Regions from separate parts of the Streptomyces sp. NPDC001381 genome, predicted to be linked through region 1. Evidence: riboswitches for the same ligand, from Rfam matches in the RefSeq annotation. Region 1 holds a riboswitch; the other holds the start of a gene.

The links. A riboswitch is a leader RNA that binds a small molecule or an ion and turns the genes downstream of it on or off. The one in region 1 is predicted to bind glycine.
Region 2: it holds a riboswitch for glycine, as region 1 does, so the genes downstream of both, gcvP (aminomethyl-transferring glycine dehydrogenase) here and gcvT (glycine cleavage system aminomethyltransferase GcvT) in region 1, are expected to answer to the same signal.

What each region holds. Positions count from the first base shown of each region.
Region 1 is NZ_JBIAWO010000019.1:441-10,744, reverse strand. Features, by position in the region: gene ACFY2L_RS38215 (ABC transporter substrate-binding protein) at 1-138, opposite strand, end outside; gene ACFY2L_RS38210 (ABC transporter permease) at 219-1,226, opposite strand; gene ACFY2L_RS38205 (enhanced serine sensitivity protein SseB C-terminal domain-containing protein) at 1,544-2,335, opposite strand; gene ACFY2L_RS38200 (enhanced serine sensitivity protein SseB) at 2,463-3,263, opposite strand; gene ACFY2L_RS38195 (AAA family ATPase) at 3,363-4,103, opposite strand; glycine riboswitch at 4,245-4,345, shown strand; gene gcvT (glycine cleavage system aminomethyltransferase GcvT) at 4,509-5,627, shown strand; gene gcvH (glycine cleavage system protein GcvH) at 5,737-6,114, shown strand; gene glyA (serine hydroxymethyltransferase) at 6,122-7,387, shown strand; gene ACFY2L_RS38175 (L-serine ammonia-lyase) at 7,508-8,875, shown strand; gene ACFY2L_RS38170 (MOSC domain-containing protein) at 8,916-9,458, shown strand; gene ACFY2L_RS38165 (EF-hand domain-containing protein) at 9,538-9,750, opposite strand; gene ACFY2L_RS38160 (GNAT family N-acetyltransferase) at 9,995-10,304, shown strand, end outside.
Region 2 is NZ_JBIAWO010000005.1:6,614-16,917, forward strand. Features, by position in the region: gene ACFY2L_RS22755 (MerR family transcriptional regulator) at 1-731, shown strand, start outside; gene ACFY2L_RS22760 (bifunctional nuclease family protein) at 815-1,288, shown strand; gene ACFY2L_RS22765 (MerR family transcriptional regulator) at 1,531-2,214, shown strand; partial or broken gene ACFY2L_RS22770 (DNA polymerase IV) at 2,280-3,769, shown strand; gene ACFY2L_RS22775 (PRC-barrel domain-containing protein) at 3,691-4,062, opposite strand; glycine riboswitch at 4,175-4,270, shown strand; gene gcvP (aminomethyl-transferring glycine dehydrogenase) at 4,456-7,341, shown strand; gene ACFY2L_RS22785 (molybdopterin-binding protein) at 7,404-7,823, opposite strand; gene ACFY2L_RS22790 (ABC transporter ATP-binding protein) at 7,852-8,937, opposite strand; gene ACFY2L_RS22795 (ABC transporter permease) at 8,934-9,818, opposite strand; gene modA (molybdate ABC transporter substrate-binding protein) at 9,815-10,304, opposite strand, start outside.

The DNA of each region.
Region 1 (10,304 bases):
GGCGGCACCGGTGCTCGAACCCTTGCCGCTGTCGTCGTCGCCTCCGCCGCCGCACGCCGCCGTGGTCAGCAGCGCGGCGACCGCGGCGGCAGCGGCAAATGCCTGCTTCCGCCGCCCTGAGGTGCGTTGGGTAGTCACGATCTCGGATCCTCCGGATTTGATGAGAGACCCCGTGTCAGTGCCACGGGACATTTGAGGTGCGGCTGCGGTGCGGCGGTTCAGCGGGAGGCCTTCGGGTCGAGCGCGTCCCGTACGCCGTCGCCGAAGAGGTTGAACGCCAGCACGGTGATGAAGATCGCCACGCCCGGGACCACCATGAACATGGGGTCGGACTCGTAGTAGTCGATCGCGCTGGAGAGCATCTGGCCCCAGGAGGCGGTGGGCGGCTTGACGCCGACGCCCAGGAAGCTCAGGGCCGCCTCGGTGAGGATGTTGGTGGGGATCATCATCGTCGTGTAGACGACGATGGGAGCGACGAGGTTGGGCAGCAGCTCCTTGAACAGGATGTACAGCTGCCCGGCGCCCAGGGACCGGGCCGCCTCGACGTACTCGCGCTCACGCATGGAGAGCGTCTGGCCGCGCACCACGCGTCCGATGTAGGGCCAGCCGAAGAATCCGATGACCAGGATCATCACGAACACCCGCACGCTGGAACCGGTCAGCCCCAGCAGGTCGTTCGGCATGACGGAGACCAGCGCGATGATGAAGAGCAGCTGGGGGAAGGCGAGCAGGCCGTCCATGACGCGGCTGATGACGGAGTCGATCCAGCCGCCGAAGAAGCCGGCGAGGATACCGAGGACGGTGCCGAGGATCACGGCGACGACCGCGGACAGGAAGCCGACCAGCAGGGAGATGCGGGCCCCGTAGAGGATGCGCGCGAAGATGTCGCGGCCGTTCACCGGCTCGACGCCCAGCAGGTGCTCGCCGCTCATGCCGCCGAGGGAACCGGTCGGGGTGCCGAACAGCGGGTCGATGAGGTTCTCGTGATACTCGTTCGGGTCCTGGCCGAGCAGACTCGTGATGACCGGGGCGAGCAGCGCGACCACGACGAGGAAGAGCACCACGATGCCGCCCGCCAGGGCGAGCTTGTCCCGCTTCAGGCGTTCCCAGGCGATCCGTCCCAGGGAACGGCCCTGTACGGCCTTGGCGCCGGCGGTGGCGACCGCCGCTTCTTCAGCCGCGCTCGGGGCCGCTTCCGCGGTCGGCTCGTGCAATGGTGCCGTCATCTGGCAGGGACCCCTCTCAACCGGCGGTGACCGGCGCGCACTTGCCGCTTGTAGCGGCGTGTTCAGTCCGTCGTACACAGGGACGAAGTCCCCTGGACCGGGAGTCTTCAACGCTTTGGCGATCTGTAGCCAGAGTTGGCGGCGAAAGGATGCGTAAACGTGATGCGGGTAGAGGGGTTCCGTTATCCGGACGGTGGGTAACGCGGGGCGGACGGCGACTTGTTGGGGCACATCGGACGGAAGTCGGACCAATCGCCGCCATCTACGCGCGGAGAACCCCTGTGGGTGACCCATGCGGTCACGGGTGGCGTCCGGAATCAGTACCTGCCGGCCGGCGGATAACCGTAACCGCCCGCCGGTGCCTGGGCGGCGGGGACGTGGGCCTCCCGGTCGTAGAACGGGCGGGCGTTGGCCCGCATCCACATCACGACCGGGTCGTGGTCGTCGGTCATGGCGACCGTCGACACCGGCAGCCCGTCCGGGACGGCGCCGATCGACTGCTGCATCATGGCCCGTACGGCGTCCACGGCCGGCGGGGAGGTGTCGTACACGTCCAGCCCGACCGCGAGGTAGGGCGCGCCCAGGGCCGGCTGCACCCAGGCGCGGCGCAACGCGCGGACCGCCGGGGTGCGGTGGGCGTTCTGCGCGAGCAGGGCGTAGAACTGGGGGATCTCGATGCCCGGTTCGGACAGCCGCAGGGGTCCGGCGGGCTGTCGGTCCAGGCCGGTCGCGATGCGGCGCAGATCCGGCCAGGGGATGCCGACGCCGCCGCCGGGGGCGTGCGGGTTCAGCCAGAGGCCGTAGTGGTCGGGATAGAGCGTACGGGCGGCGTCGACGCCGTCGACCACCTCGTACGAGCGGTTCCAGCCGCTGGCGGAGAGTTCCTGGGCGGAGGTGACGCAGGGGGCGTAGCCGTGGCCGTCCACCTCCATGTTCCCGTACTGGGCGTCCGGGGAGCCGGCCTGACCCTGCCACAGGAGCATCCAGACCTGGCCGGAGGCAGGGGTCGCGAGCGCGCGCAGGAGAGCCTCGTAGGCGTCGTAGCGCCCGGGCGTGACCTGGCGCAGCATGTGCTCGACCTGTCCGGCCGCGATGCCGCTGGCGCTCACCGTTACCGCCCCTTCATCCGTGTTGCCCCGCGTATGGGAACAGCTTATGTGGAGCCGCCGACATCGACCGCTTCGGAGCTCGGGGGTTCTCGTCCCCCGGCGGGCCCGGTCCGTTCCCGCGGAGTGGCTAGCGCACCCTCGTATAGAAAGGGCGAACCGTCTCCCGCATCCACTCCCCCACCGGGTCCTGGGCCACGTCCAGCAGGATCAGGTTGACCGGCCACCGCACCGGGACACGGCCCATGGCCCGGCCCAGGGCGTCCAGGGGGAGTTCGCGGACGTCGCCTTCGAGGTGGGCGAGCTCGACGCCCACGAACATGACCGGGTCGGCCGTCTCGACCGCGGCGAGGCAGCGGCGGGCCGTGAGGACCACGCCCGTCGCCTCGAACTCGGCGGAGGCGGCGGCGAGGAAGTCCACCGGGTCGTCCTGCCAGTCGGGCTCGAAGAGGCGGACGCGGCCGCCGCTCGCGGGACCGTCCAGCACGGTGCGGCCGGCGCGGCACAGCTCGGCCACGGCGGGCGGGGGCAGCGGTATGCCGATCACACCGTCCGGATTGACGAGGATGCCGACCTGCGGGGGCAGTCCGCGGGCGAACTCCACCGCGGGGGCGATGGTGTACGACATGTGGGAGCCGACGACCTGGCGGAACTGTTCCTCGGAGCTGAACACCGGCACGTACGCCTGCCCCTCCAGCTCCACCGTGGGCAGGTCGAGCGGGCCGCTGTGCGGGCCGCCGCCGTTGGGCAGGGGCACCCAGACGAAGCTGCGGCCGAGCACCTCGACGATCCGGCCGCCGGCGCCCGGCATGCCGAGGGACGCGGAGAGCACCTCCTCCAACTCGTTGCCGGGCCATCCGCCGTGCGGATGGGGGTGCGCTTGCGCCGGGAAGTCCGGGGAGACCGGGAAGTCCGCCGGGGGGAAGTCCATCTGCCTACCGCCTGCTGGGAACCACTGCTGGGGCTGAAAGGCTAGCGGGTGCCCGGGGGCTTTCCGCCGCCCTCGCGGCCCCCGTCGCCCCTGTGGGTGTCAGGTCCTGTCCCCGCCCGTGAACCCGATCCGGCTCAGGGCGTTCGCCGCGTCACGGTCGAGCAGGACCGCCGAGCCGATGCCGGCGGGCAGCCGGCCCTTCTCCACGGCGCGGATCAGCCGGGCGGCGGCCCTGCGGTGCCGCAGGAACGCGTACCGCGAGACGCCCCGGCCGCGCTCGCGCTGGCCCTCGATCGCCCTGTCCGGGGTGACGTCCAGCAGGAGCAGGTGCAGGGTGCCGCCGCGGCGGCGGGCCTCGCGGGCCAGCCAGTCGCGCACCCAGGACTGCGTCCCGCAGTCGTGCACGACGACGCCCTCGCCGGTGCGCAGGGCGCGGCGCAGTCCCGCGTAGTGGGCGAGGCGGACCAGGGGGCGGTAGACGGCGTACGGCAGGAAGCGGGGGGTCCGGGCGTCCCAGCGGTCGCGGGAGTCCTGGGAGTCGATGCGGATGCCCCGGACGGCGCGCCGCATGAGCGTGGACTTGCCGCTGCCGGGCAGACCGGTGACCACGACCAGGTCACGGGGGCCGAACAGCAGGCCGTGCGGGCTGTGCCCGGCCCGCTCGCGCAGGTCACGGACGACGGGCACGGTCTGCGGGCCGCACGCCTGGCGGGCCCGGCCCGTCGGCTGTGCGGGCAGCGCGGGCAGCGCGAGTGCCGAGGTGGTCGCGAAGGGCGTGGTCCTCGCCGTGGTCCTGTCCACCGTGATTGTCCTCCCCTGGGGTTCGGGTAAGTCCCTCATCCCCTTCCAGCGTAAAGAGAAGGTAATGCGCGGTGTCTCGCGTTTTCGTGCGCGTACCGACACAAGCCGGTTACAGATGCGGCCTGCCACGATCGGGTGAAGCCGTGCAATGATGTCCGCGCCAACTGCATACCGGCCGTTTGAATCCGCGCGGGAGAGTCCCCAGCAGCAGTTTTCGCCGGGGCGCCGAAGGAGCAAGTCCCTCCCTTGAATCTCTCAGGCCCCGTTACCGCGCGGGCGAGGCACATCTGAAAAGCGGGCCGCCGTTCCCGGGGCCCCACCCAAGGTGCAAGCCGTGACCTGCGCTTCCTCGTGAAGCGGGCGGTCATGGCGAACCTCTCAGGTTCCGATGACAGATGGGGAGGAACGACCTCGCCTGTCATGCCCTTGGGAGACGACCGACCGATGAGCAGTACCGCACTCCGTCACACCGCGCTCGATGCCCTGCATCGCGAGCTCGGCGCGACGATGACCGACTTCGCCGGCTGGGACATGCCCCTGCGCTACGGCTCCGAGCGCGACGAGCACACCGCCGTGCGCACCCGGGCCGGCCTCTTCGACCTCTCGCACATGGGCGAGATCACCGTCACCGGCCCCGAGGCCGCGGCCCTGCTCGACTTCGCCCTGGTGGGGAACATCGGGGGCGTCGCGACCGGCCGCGCCCGCTACACCATGATCTGCCGGGCCGACGGCGGCATCCTGGACGACCTGATCGTCTACCGGCTCGGCGAGACCGAGTACATGGTCGTCGCCAACGCCTCCAACGCCCAGGTCGTGCTGGACGCCCTCGTGGAGCGCTCGGCGGGCTTCGACGCGCAGGTGCGCGACGACCGGGACGCCTACGCGCTGCTCGCCGTCCAGGGGCCGCAGTCCCCGGGGATCGTGAAGTCCCTCACCGACGCCGACCTCGACGGCCTGAAGTACTACGCGGGCCTGCCCGGCACGGTCGCCGGGGTCCCCGCCCTGATCGCGCGCACCGGGTACACCGGCGAGGACGGCTTCGAGCTGTTCGTGAAGCCGGAGCACGCCGTCGCGCTGTGGCAGGCGCTCACCGAGGCCGGCCGGGACGCCGGGCTGGTCCCGTGCGGTCTGTCCTGCCGGGACACCCTGCGCCTGGAGGCGGGCATGCCGCTGTACGGGCACGAGCTGTCGACCGCGCTGACCCCCTTCGACGCGGGCCTCGGGCGCGTGGTGAAGTTCGAGAAGGAGGGCGACTTCGTCGGCCGCGAGGCCCTGCTGGAGGCCGCCGAACGGGCCGCCTCGAAGCCGCCGCGCGTGCTGGTCGGTCTGGTCGCCGAGGGCCGCCGGATCCCGCGCGCCGGGTTCTCCGTCGTCGCCGGCGGCGAGGTGATCGGCGAGGTCACCTCCGGTGCCCCCTCCCCCACCCTGGGCAAGCCGATCGCGATGGCCTACGTCGACGCCGCGCACGCGGCGCCGGGCACGCCGGGCGTCGGTGTCGACATCCGGGGCAGCCACGAGCCGTACGAGGTCGTGGCACTGCCGTTCTACAAGCGCCAGAAGTAGACACTGAGACCGTCGGGCACGTGACGCTGCGCACATCCGCGCTGTTCACGCCTGCCCCGAGCAGTCCCTCATTCATCAGCACTCCCCCGCGTACAGGAGAATTCAGGCCATGAGCAACCCCCAGGAGTTCCGCTACAGCAAGGAGCACGAGTGGCTGTCGGCCGCCGCGGACGGCGTCTCGACGGTCGGCATCACGGAGCACGCGGCCAACGCGCTCGGCGACGTGGTCTTCGTCCAGCTCCCGGAGGTCGGCGCCACGGTGACCGCGGGCGAGTCCTGCGGTGAGCTGGAGTCGACCAAGTCCGTCAGCGAGCTGTACTCGCCGGTCGACGGCGAGGTCGTCGAGGTCAACCAGGACGTCGCCGACGACCCGTCGCTGGTGAACTCCGCCCCCTTCGAGGACGGGTGGCTGTTCAAGGTACGCGTCACGGGCGAGCAGGCCGAGCTGCTGTCCGCCGACGAGTACACCGCCTACACCGCCGGCTGAGGACCAGATGACTGTTCTGAACACGCCCCTGCACGAGCTCGACCCGGAGATCGCCGCCGCGGTCGACGCCGAGCTGAACCGCCAGCAGTCCACGCTCGAGATGATCGCCTCGGAGAACTTCGCTCCGCTCGCGGTCATGGAGGCGCAGGGCTCGGTCCTGACCAACAAGTACGCCGAGGGCTACCCGGGCCGCCGCTACTACGGCGGCTGCGAGCACGTCGACGTCGCCGAGCAGATCGCGATCGACCGGGTCAAGGAGCTGTTCGGCGCCGAGTACGCCAACGTCCAGCCGCACTCGGGTGCCTCGGCCAACCAGGCCGCGCTGTTCGCGCTGGCCCAGCCCGGCGACACCATCCTGGGCCTGGACCTGGCGCACGGCGGCCACCTCACCCACGGCATGCGGCTGAACTTCTCCGGCAAGCAGTTCGACGTGGTCGCCTACCACGTGGACGCGGAGACCGGTCTGGTCGACATGGCCGAGGTCGAGAAGCTCGCCAAGGAGCACCGCCCGAAGGTGATCATCGCGGGCTGGTCGGCATACCCGCGGCAGCTGGACTTCGCCGAGTTCCGCCGGATCGCCGACGAGGTCGAGGCGTACCTGTGGGTCGACATGGCGCACTTCGCGGGCCTGGTCGCCGCCGGTCTCCACCCCAACCCGGTGGAGTACGCGGACGTCGTCACCTCCACCACCCACAAGACGCTGGGCGGCCCGCGCGGCGGCATCATCCTCGCGAAGAAGGACTTCGCGAAGAAGCTGAACTCGTCGGTCTTCCCGGGCTTCCAGGGCGGTCCGCTGGAGCACGTGATCGCCGCGAAGGCGGTCTCGTTCAAGGTCGCGGCGGGCGAGGACTTCAAGGAGCGCCAGCGCCGTACGGTGGAGGGCGCGCGGATCCTCGCCGAGCGTCTGACGGCCGCCGACGCCCGCGAGGCCGGCGTGGACGTCCTGTCCGGCGGCACGGACGTCCACCTGATCCTGGTGGACCTGCGCGCGTCCGAGCTGGACGGCCGGCAGGCCGAGGACCGGCTGCACGAGGTCGGCATCACCGTCAACCGCAACGCGGTCCCGAACGACCCGCGGCCGCCGATGGTCACCTCGGGCCTGCGGATCGGCACGCCCGCGCTGGCGACCCGCGGCTTCACGGCCGAGGACTTCGCGGAGGTCGCGGACGTGATCGCGGAGGCCCTCAAGCCGTCCTACGACGCGGAGTCCCTGAAGGCACGGGTCAAGGCCCTGGCCGACAAGCACCCGCTGTACCCCGTTCTGAACAAGTAGTTCCTTTTCGCCGGGCGCCCCGCACACTCGTACGCATACGGGTGAACGGGGCACCCGGTGAGAATCCCTTCTGCACCACCCGACGGACAGCGGCGTCCGCCGAAACCCTAGGAGTCTCCCGTGGCCATCTCGGTCTTCGACCTGTTCTCGATCGGCATCGGCCCGTCCAGCTCCCACACGGTCGGCCCGATGCGCGCTGCCCGCATGTTCGCGCGGCGGCTGCGCAACGACGGTCTGCTGGACGCCGTCGCCTCGCTCCGCTGCGAGCTGTACGGCTCGCTCGGCGCCACCGGCCACGGCCACGGCACGCCGAAGGCGGTCCTGCTGGGCCTGGAGGGCTCCTCGCCGCGCACGGTCGACGTGGAGACGGCGGACGAGCGGGTGGAGCAGATCCGGCAGACGGGCCGGCTGAACCTGCTCGGCACGCACGAGATCCCGTTCTCCTTCGACGACGACCTGGTCCTGCACCGCCGCAAGGCCCTGCCCTACCACGCGAACGGCATGACGGTCTCGGCCCACGACGCCTCGGGCGCGGAGCTGCTCACGAAGACGTACTACTCGGTCGGCGGCGGCTTCGTCGTGGACGAGGACGCGGTGGGCGCGGACCGCATCAAGCTGGACGACACGGTCCTGAAGTACCCCTTCCGCACCGGGGACGAGCTGCTGCGCCTGACCGAGGAGACCGGCCTGTCGATCTCCTCCCTGATGCTGGAGAACGAGCGGGCCTGGCGCACGGAGGAGGAGATCCGCGAGGGCCTCCTCGGCATCTGGCGGGTGATGCAGGCGTGCGTCTCGCGCGGCATGTCCCGCGAGGGCATCCTGCCGGGCGGTCTGCGCGTCCGCCGCCGCGCCGCGGTCACCGCCCGTCAGCTGCGGGCGGAGGGCGACCCGCTGGCCCACTCCATGGAGTGGATCACCCTGTACGCCATGGCGGTGAACGAGGAGAACGCCGCCGGCGGCCGCGTGGTCACGGCCCCCACGAACGGCGCGGCCGGCATCATCCCCGCGGTCCTCCACTACTACGTCAACTTCGTCCCCGGCGCGGACGAGGAGGGCGTGGTGAGGTTCCTGCTGGCCGCGGGCGCGATCGGCATGCTCTTCAAGGAGAACGCCTCCATCTCCGGCGCCGAGGTGGGCTGCCAGGGCGAGGTCGGCTCGGCCTGCTCGATGGCGGCGGGCGCCCTCGCCGAGGTCATGGGCGGCTCCCCCGAACAGGTGGAGAACGCGGCCGAGATCGGTATGGAGCACAACCTGGGGCTCACCTGCGACCCGGTCGGCGGCCTGGTCCAGATCCCCTGCATCGAACGCAACGGCATGGCCGCGGTCAAGGCCGTCACCGCCGCCCGTATGGCGATGCGCGGCGACGGCTCCCACAAGGTGTCCCTGGACAAGGTCATCAAGACCATGAAGGACACGGGCGCGGACATGAGCGTGAAGTACAAGGAGACGGCCCGGGGCGGGCTGGCGGTGAACATCATCGAGTGCTGAGGCACCGGGCGGGGACACCGAGGACACGGGGGTGCGCGGGATGAGCGGGTCGGTCAGTGCCGTCAGCAGCAACGGCACGTACTCCTTCACCAAGCCCAATCGCGACGGCATCACGCTGGTCGCGGGGTTCGGGGTGGAGGGGGACGTGCATGCCGGGGCGACGGTGAAGCACCGGTTCCGGATGAGGAAGGATCCGTCGCAGCCGAATCTGCGGCAGGTGCACCTCATGCACGAGGAGCTGTTCGAGGAAGTACGGGCGGCCGGGTTCGAGGTGGGCGCCGGGCAGCTCGGGGAGAACGTGACGACCCGGGGACTGGATCTGCTCGGGCTCCCGGTCGGGGCGCGGCTGCGGCTGGGGGCGGAGGCGGTGGTCGAGGTGACCGGGCTGCGCAATCCCTGCGCGCAGATCGACGCCTTCCAGAAGGGGCTGCTGAAGCAGGTCGCCGGGCGGGACGCGCACGGCCGGCCGGTCTTCCGGGCCGGAATCATGAGCGTCGTCCTGAGCGGCGGTGTGGTGCGGCCCGGTGACCCGATCACCGTCGAGCTGCCGGACGGACCGCACCGGCCGCTGGAGATCGTCTAGCGCGTGCGCGTCGAGCGCGGGGTGCGCGAGGGCCGGGGATGACGGAGGGGGGCGCCCTCCACGGGACGCCCCCTTCGTCCTACTTGCCCAGGTATGCCCAGAACTCGTCGAACGACAGGACCTTGTCCCCGTTCAGGTCGCGGGTCTTGATGAGGGCCTCGGCGACCGACTCGGTGACGTTCCAGTCGCCCTGCCGGGCCAGGGCCGTCTTGAACTCGGCGGCGGTGATGAAACCGTCCCCGTCCGTGTCGATGCGCTGGAACTGCTTGCGTGCTTCTTCGATGTCGGCCACCGGTCCGCCCCTTTTTGTCGCGTTCATCTGTCGTGCTGGCGTAGTGCCGCAGGTCAGATTAACGGCCCGCCCGTGCGCGGAGTGCGGCGCCCACCCGGGCGAAGCCCTCCGCGTGCGGGGACGCCGGCCGCCGGTCACGCCGTACGCCGGTCCGGTGGTGAGAAGTCCCGTGCCGTCATCGATCATGTGGGTGAGTCCCGGCCTTGCCGTGGGTGGAGACTCCGGGTGCGCGAAGGGAGTACGGGTGGAGACCTTGCGGGACGTTCTCGACGCGGCCGCGCGGGGCTTCTTCCCGCCCGACGACGGCGGCACCACGGTCGTGCCGCAGATGTCTCCGCGCGACGCGGGGGTCCTCGCCTTCACCGCGCACTCGGTGGTCTTCACGGACGAGGACCCGACGTGGGTGCACGGCGAGCTGCGCCGCGCCGGCTGCGATCCCCTGTCCGCCTCGATGAACCCGCGGTTCCTGTCGGCCCTCATGGCCCGCACGGGGCGTACCGCCGAGACGATCGACGCGATGCTGGTGGGCTCCCCGCTGCCGGGCGAGCCGTCCG
Region 2 (10,304 bases), on a different contig from region 1:
AAACACCGAGGGGCGGTGCCGGGAACGGCACCGCCGCCGCGGACGGTGGTCTGATGAGCATCGGCACCGTGCTGACCGCGCTGCGCGACGAGTTCCCCGAGGTCACCGTCTCCAAGATCCGTTTCCTGGAGGCGGAGGGCCTGATCGAGCCGCAGCGGACCCCCTCGGGGTACCGCAAGTTCAGCGCGCAGGACGTCGAGCGCCTCGGCCACGTCCTGAGGATGCAGCGGGACCACTATCTGCCGCTCAAGGTGATCAGGGAGCACCTGGACGCCATGGAGCGGGGCGAGGCCGTGCCGTTGCCGAGCGTGGGCAGGCAGCGCGACGGGGAGGCCGTCCCGGAGCCCGCGGAGGGGCCCACGGCGGCCCGGATCGGGCGGGCCGAGCTGCTGGCGGCCGCCGGGATCGACGAGTCCGAGCTGGCGGAGTGGGAGTCCTACGGGCTCCTCGTCCCGCTGGAGAACGGCGTCTACGACGCGGAGGCCGCCACGGTGGCCTCGGTCGTCGCCGAGCTGGGGCGGTTCGGGATCGAGCCCCGGCATCTGCGGGTGATGAAGGCCGCGGCCGACCGTGAGGCCGGGCTGGTGGACCAGGTGGTGGCCCCGCTCAGGCGTCACCGCAACCCGCAGACCAGGGCCCACGCGGAGGCCCGTACGAAGGAGCTGGCGGGGCTCACGGTCCGGCTCCACGCGGCGCTGGTGCAGACCGCGCTCGGGGTCCGGCTGCCCTGAGACGCCCGTTTCGCCCTGGCGGATCGGTCACCCGTTCCCGGCCCGACTACCCAAACGTCCCGGGCACGGCCTAGGGTTGCTGTGTGAACGAGCTCGATGTCGTAGGTGTCCGGGTCGAAATGCCCTCCAACCAACCGATCGTGCTGCTGCGTGAAGTGGGAGGCGACCGTTACCTCCCCATCTGGATCGGACCGGGGGAGGCGACGGCGATCGCCTTCGCCCAGCAGGGCATGGCCCCCGCGCGACCGCTGACCCATGACCTGTTCAAGGACGTGCTGGAAGCCGTCGGCCAGGAGCTCACCGAAGTGCGCATCACGGATCTCCGGGAGGGTGTCTTCTACGCGGAGCTGGTCTTCGCCAGCGGTGTCGAGGTGAGCGCACGCCCGTCCGACGCCATAGCGCTGGCGCTGCGCACCGGGACGCCGATCTTCGGCAGCGACACGGTCCTCGACGACGCGGGCATCGCGATCCCGGACGAGCAGGAGGACGAGGTGGAGAAGTTCCGCGAGTTCCTCGACCAGATCTCGCCCGAGGACTTCGGCACCAGCAACCAGTAGCCGCGGCTGCGGCGGCGGGGCCCGCGGCACGAGGACGGCCGCTCTGTTTCCGGCACGTGCCGGCGGCGAGTGAGAGCGTCCTACGCCCTGTTCTCAGCGCATTCGGCTAGCCTTTCCCCGCGGTGGGGTGCGGGAAACCACTCTTAGGGTGATTATCACCCGGCGTGGCGAGTGTGGCGATCGTTGACGCACCCCTGGTGACTGCCTACCGTCGAGAGGGCAGGTCAAGGACGGAGGTCGGCGTGAGAAGCAGCGGCGACGGTACGGCTGGGGGTGCCCCCGGACTCGGTGTCGGGGGGAGCGGTCCGTACCCTCCCCCAAGCTCTCGGCTGCGCCCGAGCAGGGGATACCCCCATCAGGGCAGTGCGGCCGATCACGCTCCGCAGCGACCCGCGGCCGTGCCGAGCAGCGGAGGGGCGACGTCCATGGCGTCCGAGCAGATCGGCTACCGCGGACCGACGGCCTGCGCGGCCGCCGGCATCACCTACCGGCAACTCGACTACTGGGCCCGTACGGGTCTCGTCGAGCCCAGCGTGCGGCCCGCGTACGGGTCGGGCACGCAGCGGCTGTACAGCTTCCGGGACGTCGTCGTCCTGAAGATCGTCAAGCGGTTCCTCGACACCGGGGTCTCCCTGCAGAACATCCGCACCGCCGTGCAGCACCTGCGGGAGCGCGGCTTCCGTGACCTGGAGCGCATGACGCTGATGAGCGACGGCGCGACGGTCTACGAGTGCACCTCGCCGGACGAGGTCCACGCGCTGCTCCAGGGCGGCCAGGGCGTCTTCGGGATCGCCGTGGGCGTGGTCTGGCGCGACGTGGAGAGCGCGCTGTCGCAGCTGCACGGTGAACGGGTCGACACCGGTGAGACGCTCGTCGGGCCGAACCCGGCGGACGAGCTGGCCCGCAGGCGCAACCGGGCGGTCTGAGGCACCTCACGGCGGTGGGCGGCTGCGCGGCGCCATTGTCAGTGGCGTGGTGCAGCATCGGAGATGTGAGAAACGCGCCCACCATCCTGCATCTCGACATGGATGCCTTCTACGCCCAGGCGGAGCAGGCGTCCAAGCCGAGCTTGCGGGGGAAGGCCGTGGTCGTGGGCGGTCTGGGGCCGCGCGGGGTGGTGGCCACCGCCTCGTACGAGGCGCGGGCCTTCGGGGTGCACTCGGCGATGCCGATGCCCCAGGCGCGCAGGCTGGCCCCGAACGCGGCCTATCTGGTGCCGCGCTTCACGTTCTACCGGTCGATCAGCGACCAGGTGATGGCCTTGCTGCGGGCGTTGTCGCCGCTGGTGGAGCCGCTGAGCCTCGATGAGGCGTTCGTGGACCTGGAGGCCGGGGGAGCGGCCTGGGACAGCGAGTCGGCGCGGCTGGCCGGGGTCCGGTTGCGGGCGGACATCCGGGCCGTCACCGGCCTCACGGGGTCGGTGGGACTGGCCGCCTCGAAGATGCTGGCGAAGATCGCCTCCGAGGAGGCCAAGCCCGACGGCCTGGTGCTCATCGAACCGGGGACCGAGCGGGCCCTGCTCGGGCCCATGTCGGTGCGGACGCTGCCCGGGGTCGGCCCGGCCACCGGAGACCATCTGCGGCGGGCCGGCATCACCACGGTCGACGAACTCGCCGAGGCCGGCGAGGACGAGCTGGTGCGCCTGGTGGGCAAGGCGCACGGGCACGGGCTGTACGCGATGGCGCTGGCGCGGGACGACCGGCCCGTGGTGGCGGAGCGGGAGGCCAAGTCGGTGTCGGTGGAGGACACGTACGACGTGGACATCCACGACCGCACGCGGGTGGAGCTGGAGGTGCGGCGGCTGGCGGAGCGGTGTGTGCGCAGGCTGCGGGGCTCGGGTCTGTCCGGGCGGACGATCGTGCTGAAGGTACGGCGCTACGACTTCTCCACGCTCACCCGGTCCGAGACCCTGCGTGGGCCCACGGACGATCCGGCGGTGGTGCGGGAGGCCGCCGCCCGGCTGCTGGACTCCGTCGACACCACGGGCGGGGTACGGCTGCTCGGGGTCGGCGTCAGCGGTCTGGCGGACTTCACGCAGGAGGACCTGTTCGCGCAGGCGGCGGGGGAGGAGCGGGGCGACGGGGCCGAGGAGGAGGTTCCCGAGGAGCCCGCCGGTGAGGAGCCGGTGCCCGTCGAGCACCGGTGGCGCCCCGGACATGACGTGGTCCACGCCGAGCTGGGGCACGGATGGGTGCAGGGCAGCGGCCTGGGCCGCGTCACCGTGCGGTTCGAGACCCCGGAGTCGGCGCCGGGGCGCGTTCGGACCTTCCGTGTGGACGACCCGCTGCTGGCGCCGGCGGAACCACTGCCGCTGGTGCGGCGAAGACCTGAGGAGGAAGGGGCTCCGCGCTCGCCCCTCCCGGACCGGACGGTGGGATCCGGGACGACCGGGTGAGCGCGGCTCAGCTCTCGTCGGTTCCCGCGAGCCTGCCGAAGTCGTGGTCCGGGAAGGCGGGAGGCGCGGCCACGTCGAGGCCGTAGTGGTGGTAGAGCTGGAGTTCCTGTTCCGGGGAGAGGTGCCGGCCCACGCCGAAGTCGGGGGCGTCCTTGATCAGGGCCCGGTCGAAGGGGACGCGCAGGGCGCCGTCGACCAGTTCGCTGGGCTCCAGGGGGACGAAGGCGTCCCGGGAGAACAGGCCGGTCCGTATGGCTGCCCACTCCGGGACACCGGTGGCGTCGTCGAGGTAGACCTCGTCGACGGTGCCGATCCGGGTCCCATTGCGGTCGAACGCCTTGCGGCCGATCAGGTTGCGCGGATCGATGTCGGTCTGCACGGGCCCTCCACTTGGTCGCAACTCATCCGTAAGCACTACAAAAGAACACATCGGGACGGGCGGCCACTCGAGGAGGTCCCGTTGACCTCGCTGGTAGTCTGGCAACGGCTGCTGACCCCGTGCGGGAGAGTCCTCCGGAGATCACCGGAGGCGCCGAAGGAGCAAATCCTCCCCGGAATCTCTCAGGCCCACGTACCGCGCGGACGAGGTCACTCTGGAAAGCAGGGCGGAAGTCGACGGCGTCGACGGCCTCCGTCCTCACCGACGGTGAAAACCGGCCGCCCCAGTGGCGGTCGGTGAAGCTCTCAGGTTGAGATGACAGAGGGGGAGGCCGTCCGGGTACCCGCGTCGTGGTGCCCCTCGAAGGTCGCGTCAGACCAGGAGGCCTCAGAAATGACCGCCGATCGCATTCCGCTCTCCGAGCTCGAACAGGGCATCCCCTTCGAGCAGCGCCACATAGGGCCCGACCAGGAGGCGCGGGCCAAGATGCTCGCGCAGGTCGGTTACGGCTCGCTCGACGAGCTCACCGCCGCCGCGGTCCCGGACGTGATCAAGAACGCCGACGCGCTGGACCTGCCGTCCGCGCGCACCGAGGCCGAGGTCCTGGCGGAGCTGCGCTCGCTGGCCGACCGCAACCAGGTCCTCGACTCCATGATCGGACTCGGCTACTACGGCACGTTCACGCCGCCGGTCATCCTGCGCAACGTCATGGAGAACCCGGCCTGGTACACGGCCTACACCCCCTACCAGCCGGAGATCTCGCAGGGGCGCCTGGAAGCCCTGCTGAACTTCCAGACCATGGTCGCCGACCTCACCGGGCTGCCGACCTCCGGTGCCTCCCTGCTCGACGAGGGCACGGCCGCGGCCGAGGCGCTGGCGCTGTCCCGGCGGATGGGGAAGAACAAGAAGGGCATCTTCCTGGTCGACGCGGACGTGCTGCCGCAGACCATCGCCGTGATCGAGACCCGCGCCGAGCCGACGGGCGTGGAGGTCGTGGTCGCCGACCTCGCCGAGGGCATCCCGGCCGACCTCGCCGCGCGTGAGATCAACGGCGTGCTGCTGCAGTACCCGGGCGCCTCCGGCGCCGTACGCGACATCAAGGCCGTGATCGACCAGGCGCACGGGCTCGGGGCGCTGGTCACCGTCGCCGCCGACCTGCTCGCCCTGACGCTGCTGAAGTCGCCCGGTGAGCTGGGAGCGGACATCGCGGTCGGGACGACGCAGCGGTTCGGTGTGCCGATGGGCTTCGGCGGTCCCCACGCCGGCTACATGGCGGTGCACGAGAAGTTCGCGCGCAGCCTGCCCGGGCGGCTCGTGGGGGTGTCCGTGGACGCGGACGGCCACAAGGCCTACCGGCTCGCGCTGCAGACGCGGGAGCAGCACATCCGGCGTGAGAAGGCCACCAGCAACATCTGCACGGCGCAGGTGCTGCTCGCGGTGATGGCCGGCATGTACGCCGTCTACCACGGGCCCGACGGACTGCGGGCGATCGCGCGGCGGACGCACCGGTACGCCTCGATCCTGGCCGCCGGCCTCGCGGCCGGCGGGGTCGAGGTCGTGCACGGCTCCTACTTCGACACGCTGACCGTGCGGGTGCCCGGCAAGGCGGCGGAGGTCGTCGCCGCCGCACGGGACCACGGGGTCAACCTGCGCCTCGTCGACGCCGACCAGGTGTCGATCGCGTGCGACGAGACCACGGCACGGGGCCAGGTGGCCGCCGTGTGGGCCGCCTTCGGGGTCACCGGGGACATCGAGGCGCTCGACGCGGTCACCGAGGAGACGCTGCCGGCCGGGCTGCTGCGGTCCGACGCGATCCTGACGCACCCCGTGTTCCACCAGCACCGGTCCGAGACCGCGATGCTGCGCTACCTGCGCCGGCTCGCCGACCGGGACTACGCGCTGGACCGCGGCATGATCCCGCTGGGCTCCTGCACCATGAAGCTCAACGCGACCACCGAGATGGAGCCGGTCACCTGGCCCGAGTTCGGGCAGCTGCACCCCTTCGCGCCCGCCGGGCAGGCGGAGGGCTACCTCACGCTCATCCGTGAGCTGGAGGAGCGGCTCGCCGAGGTCACCGGGTACGACAAGGTGTCGTTGCAGCCCAACGCCGGTTCGCAGGGCGAGCTGGCCGGGCTGCTCGCCGTCCGCGGATACCACCGGGCCAACGGGGACGAGCAGCGGACCGTGTGTCTGATCCCGTCCTCCGCGCACGGGACGAACGCGGCGAGCGCCGTGATGGCCGGGATGAAGGTCGTCGTCGTGAAGACCGCCGAGGACGGCGAGATCGACGTCCAGGACCTGCGGACGAAGATCGAGCAGCACCGGGACGAGCTGGCGGTGCTGATGATCACGTACCCGTCGACGCACGGGGTGTTCGAGGAGCACGTCGCCGACATCTGCGCGCAGGTGCACGAGGCGGGCGGCCAGGTGTACGTGGACGGCGCCAACCTGAACGCGCTCGTCGGACTCGCCAAGCCGGGCCACTTCGGCGGTGACGTCTCCCATCTGAACCTGCACAAGACGTTCTGCATCCCGCACGGTGGCGGCGGCCCGGGCGTCGGGCCGGTGGCGGTGCGGTCGCACCTCGCGCCGTACCTGCCCAACCACCCGATGCAGCCCGCCGCCGGGCCCGAGACCGGCGTGGGGCCGATCTCGGCCGCACCGTGGGGTTCCGCGGGGATCCTGCCGATCTCCTGGGCCTATGTGCGGCTCATGGGCGGCGAGGGGCTCAAGCGGGCCACCCAGGTGGCCGTGCTCAGCGCCAACTACATCGCCAAGCGGCTCGAGCCGCACTACCCGGTGCTGTACACGGGCCCCGGCGGGCTGGTCGCGCACGAGTGCATCATCGACCTGCGGCCGCTGACCAAGGCGACCGGGGTGAGCGTCGACGACGTCGCGAAGCGTCTCATCGACTACGGCTTCCACGCGCCGACGATGTCGTTCCCGGTGGCCGGAACCCTGATGATCGAGCCGACCGAGTCCGAGGACCTCCTCGAGCTGGACCGGTTCTGCGAGGCCATGATCGCGATCCGCGCGGAGATCGAGAAGGTCGGCTCGGGCGAATGGCCGGCCGAGGACAACCCGCTGCGCAACGCCCCGCACACCGCCGCCGCGCTCGGCGCCGGGTGGGACCACGCGTACACGCGCGAGGAGGCGGTCTTCCCGGCCGGGGTGTCCGCCGCCGACAAGTACTGGCCGCCGGTGCGCCGGATCGACCAGGCCTTCGGCGACCGCAACCTGGTCTGCTCGTGCCCGCCGCTGGACGCGTACGAGGACTGAGCGAGAGCAGAGGGCCGCGTGCTCCCGCCCGAACCGGACGGGAGCACGCGGCCTTCGGCGTGTCAGGCCGTCATGAGGGCCACCTCGGTGGACTTGACCAGCGCGATGACGTCGGAGCCCACGAAGAGGCCGAGGTCGGTGGCCGCGTCCTTGGTGATCGCGGCGGTCAGTTCGCCCCCGTCCACGGTGATCTTCACGGAGGCCATGACCTCACCGAGCGTGAGTCCGGTGATCGTGCCGAAGAGCTGGTTGCGGATCGAGAGCCCGTCGACCCGGGCGGTGGCGACGGACACCTCCGTGGACTTCACCAGCGCGCGGACGGCGGTGCCGGCGGTGAGGGCCAACTCGTCCACGGCCTCCAGGGTGATGGCCGCGGTGAGGTCCTGGCCGCCGTCCAGGCGGATCTTGACGGTGGCCATGATCTCGCCGGGGCGGATGGCGGTGACGGTGCCGGGGAGCTGGTTGCGGATGCTCAGGGTCATGGGCACCAACGGTAGGACTCCGGGCCCGCTATGCCGGGTATGCGTGAGTCTGTGCCGCCTTGACCGTCGCCCAGACAGGGGCGCCCGGGTGCAGGTCGAGTTCGGCGGCGGCGACGGCGGTGAGGTCGGCGGCGAGGGGGAGCGCGCCGGTGAGGGCGGCGCGGATCTGGTCGCCGTGGGTCTCCAGGCCGGTGACCTCGCAGGGCCAGAGGTTGCGTGCGCTGGCGCCGACGGGACGGTCCCGGTGGAGGGTGACCGCGCTCGGCGGGAACGCGACGAAGACGGGTCCGGACAGGACGTCCGTGGTGGTGATCGTCGGGCCGCCGTCGAGGCGGACCGTGTGACCGTCGGCGAGGCCGCGGTAGAGGTTCAGGCCGACGAGCTGGGCGATGTAGTCCGTGCGCGGGTGACGGGCGATGTCGGACGGGGTGCCCTCCTGGACGACCCGGCCGTCCTCGACCACGACCAGACGGTCCGCCAGCACCATGGCGTCGAGCGGGTCGTGCGTGACGAGGACGGCGACCGCCTCGAAGCCCGCCAGATGGCGGCGCAGCTGAGCGCGCACCTCCAGGCGGGTGCGCGCGTCCAGGGCGGCGAGGGGTTCGTCGAGGAGCAGCAGCCGGGGTCGGGTGGCCAGGGCGCGGGCGAGGGCGACGCGCTGGGCCTGGCCGCCGGAGAGGCGGCGGGGCCTGGTGCCGGCGTGCTCGGCGAGGCCCATCCGCGCCAGCCACTCCGCGGCCCGGGCGCGGGCCTCCGCCTTGGTGGCGCCCTGGCAGCGGGGCCCGAAGGCCACGTTGTCCAGGGCACTGAGGTGGGGGAAGAGGAGGTAGTCCTGGAAGACGACGCCGACCGGGCGGGCTTCCGGCGGCGTACGTTCCAGGGCCGTACCGTCCAGGCGCAGGTGGCCGCCGTCGAGCGGGACGAGGCCGGCCAGGGCGCGCAGGGCGGTGGTCTTGCCGGCGCCGTTGGGGCCGAGGAGGGCCACGACGTCGCCGGGGGCGGCGGTCAGGGCGACATCGAGCCGGAAGGGGCCCCGGTCGACGACGAGGCGGGCTTCGAGACCCTGCTCGGGTCCGGCCTCGGGCAGGCGGGCATCCTCGCGCGGGGTGCTCATGACGCCGTCATCCAGCGGTCCCGCAGACCGGCGAGGACGGCGATCGAGACGGCCAGCAGGACCAGGCTGAGGGCGATGGCCGCCTCCGGGTCGCTCTGCAGGGCCAGGTACACGGCCAGCGGCATGGTCTGGGTACGGCCCGGGAAGTTCCCGGCGAAGGTGATGGTCGCGCCGAACTCGCCGAGCGCGCGGGCCCAGGCCAGCACGGCGCCGGCCGCGATGCCCGGCGCGATCAGGGGGAGGGTGACCCGGCGGAAGGCGGTGAACCGGGAGGCGCCGAGGGTGGCGGCGGCCTCCTCGTAGCGCGGGTCGGCCGCCCGGAGCGTGCCCTCGACGCTGATGACCAGGAACGGCATAGCCACGAACGTCTCCGCGACCACCACGCCGGCCGTGGTGAAGGGGAGGGTGACGCCGAACCAGAAGTCCAGCCACTGACCGACGACGCCGTTGCGGCCGAGGGCGAGCAGCAGCGCCACACCGCCGACGACCGGGGGCAGGACGAGGGGGAGGGTCACCAGGGCGCGGACCAGGCCGCGGCCGGGGAAGTCCGTGCGGGCCAGGAGCCAGGCCAGCGGCACCCCGATGACCAGGCTCACCGCGGTCGCCGCCGTGGCGCACACCAGCGACAGCCGCAGGGCCTGCCAGACCTCGGCGCTGGTCAGCTGCTCGGGCAGGGTGTGCCAGGGGGCCCGTACGAGGAGGGCGACGAGGGGGACGAGGAGGAAGGCGAGCCCGAGGAGGGCCGGGATCAGCAGGGGGAGCGGGACACCGCCCGCACGGAGGGTGCCGCCGCCCCTGCGGAAGCCGCCCCCGCGGACGCGGCGGCGCCTCGGGCCGCCCTCCAGGGTGTCCGCGGCGCGGGCCGTGGTGCGAGACGTCACGGCTTCAGGAACCCGGCCGCGGTCAGCACCCGCCGGCCTTCCGCGGACCGCACCAGGGCGATGAACGCCTTGGCGGCCCCGGCGTTCGGCGCGTCCTTGAGCAGGGCGATCGGGTAGTCGTTGACGGCGTCGGCGGACTCGGGGAACTCCACGCCCTCCACCTTGTCACCGGCCGCGCGCACATCCGTCCGGTACACGACCGCGGCGTCCGCCTCCTTCAGCTCGACCTTGGTCAGGGCGGCCTTGACGTCCTGCTCGTAGGAGACGGGCGTGAGCTCGAGACCGCTCGCCCGGAGCGCCTTCTGCGCGGCGGCCCCGCACGGCACCTCCTTGTCGCACAGCACGACCTTCAGGCCGGAGCGGGTGAGGTCCTTCAGGGAGGCGACCTTGCCGGGGTTGCCGGGCAGGGTGGCGATCTCCAGCCGGTTGCGGACGAAGGTGACCGGTTCGGTGGCGTTGTCCTTCGCGTCCGTCACGATCGCCATG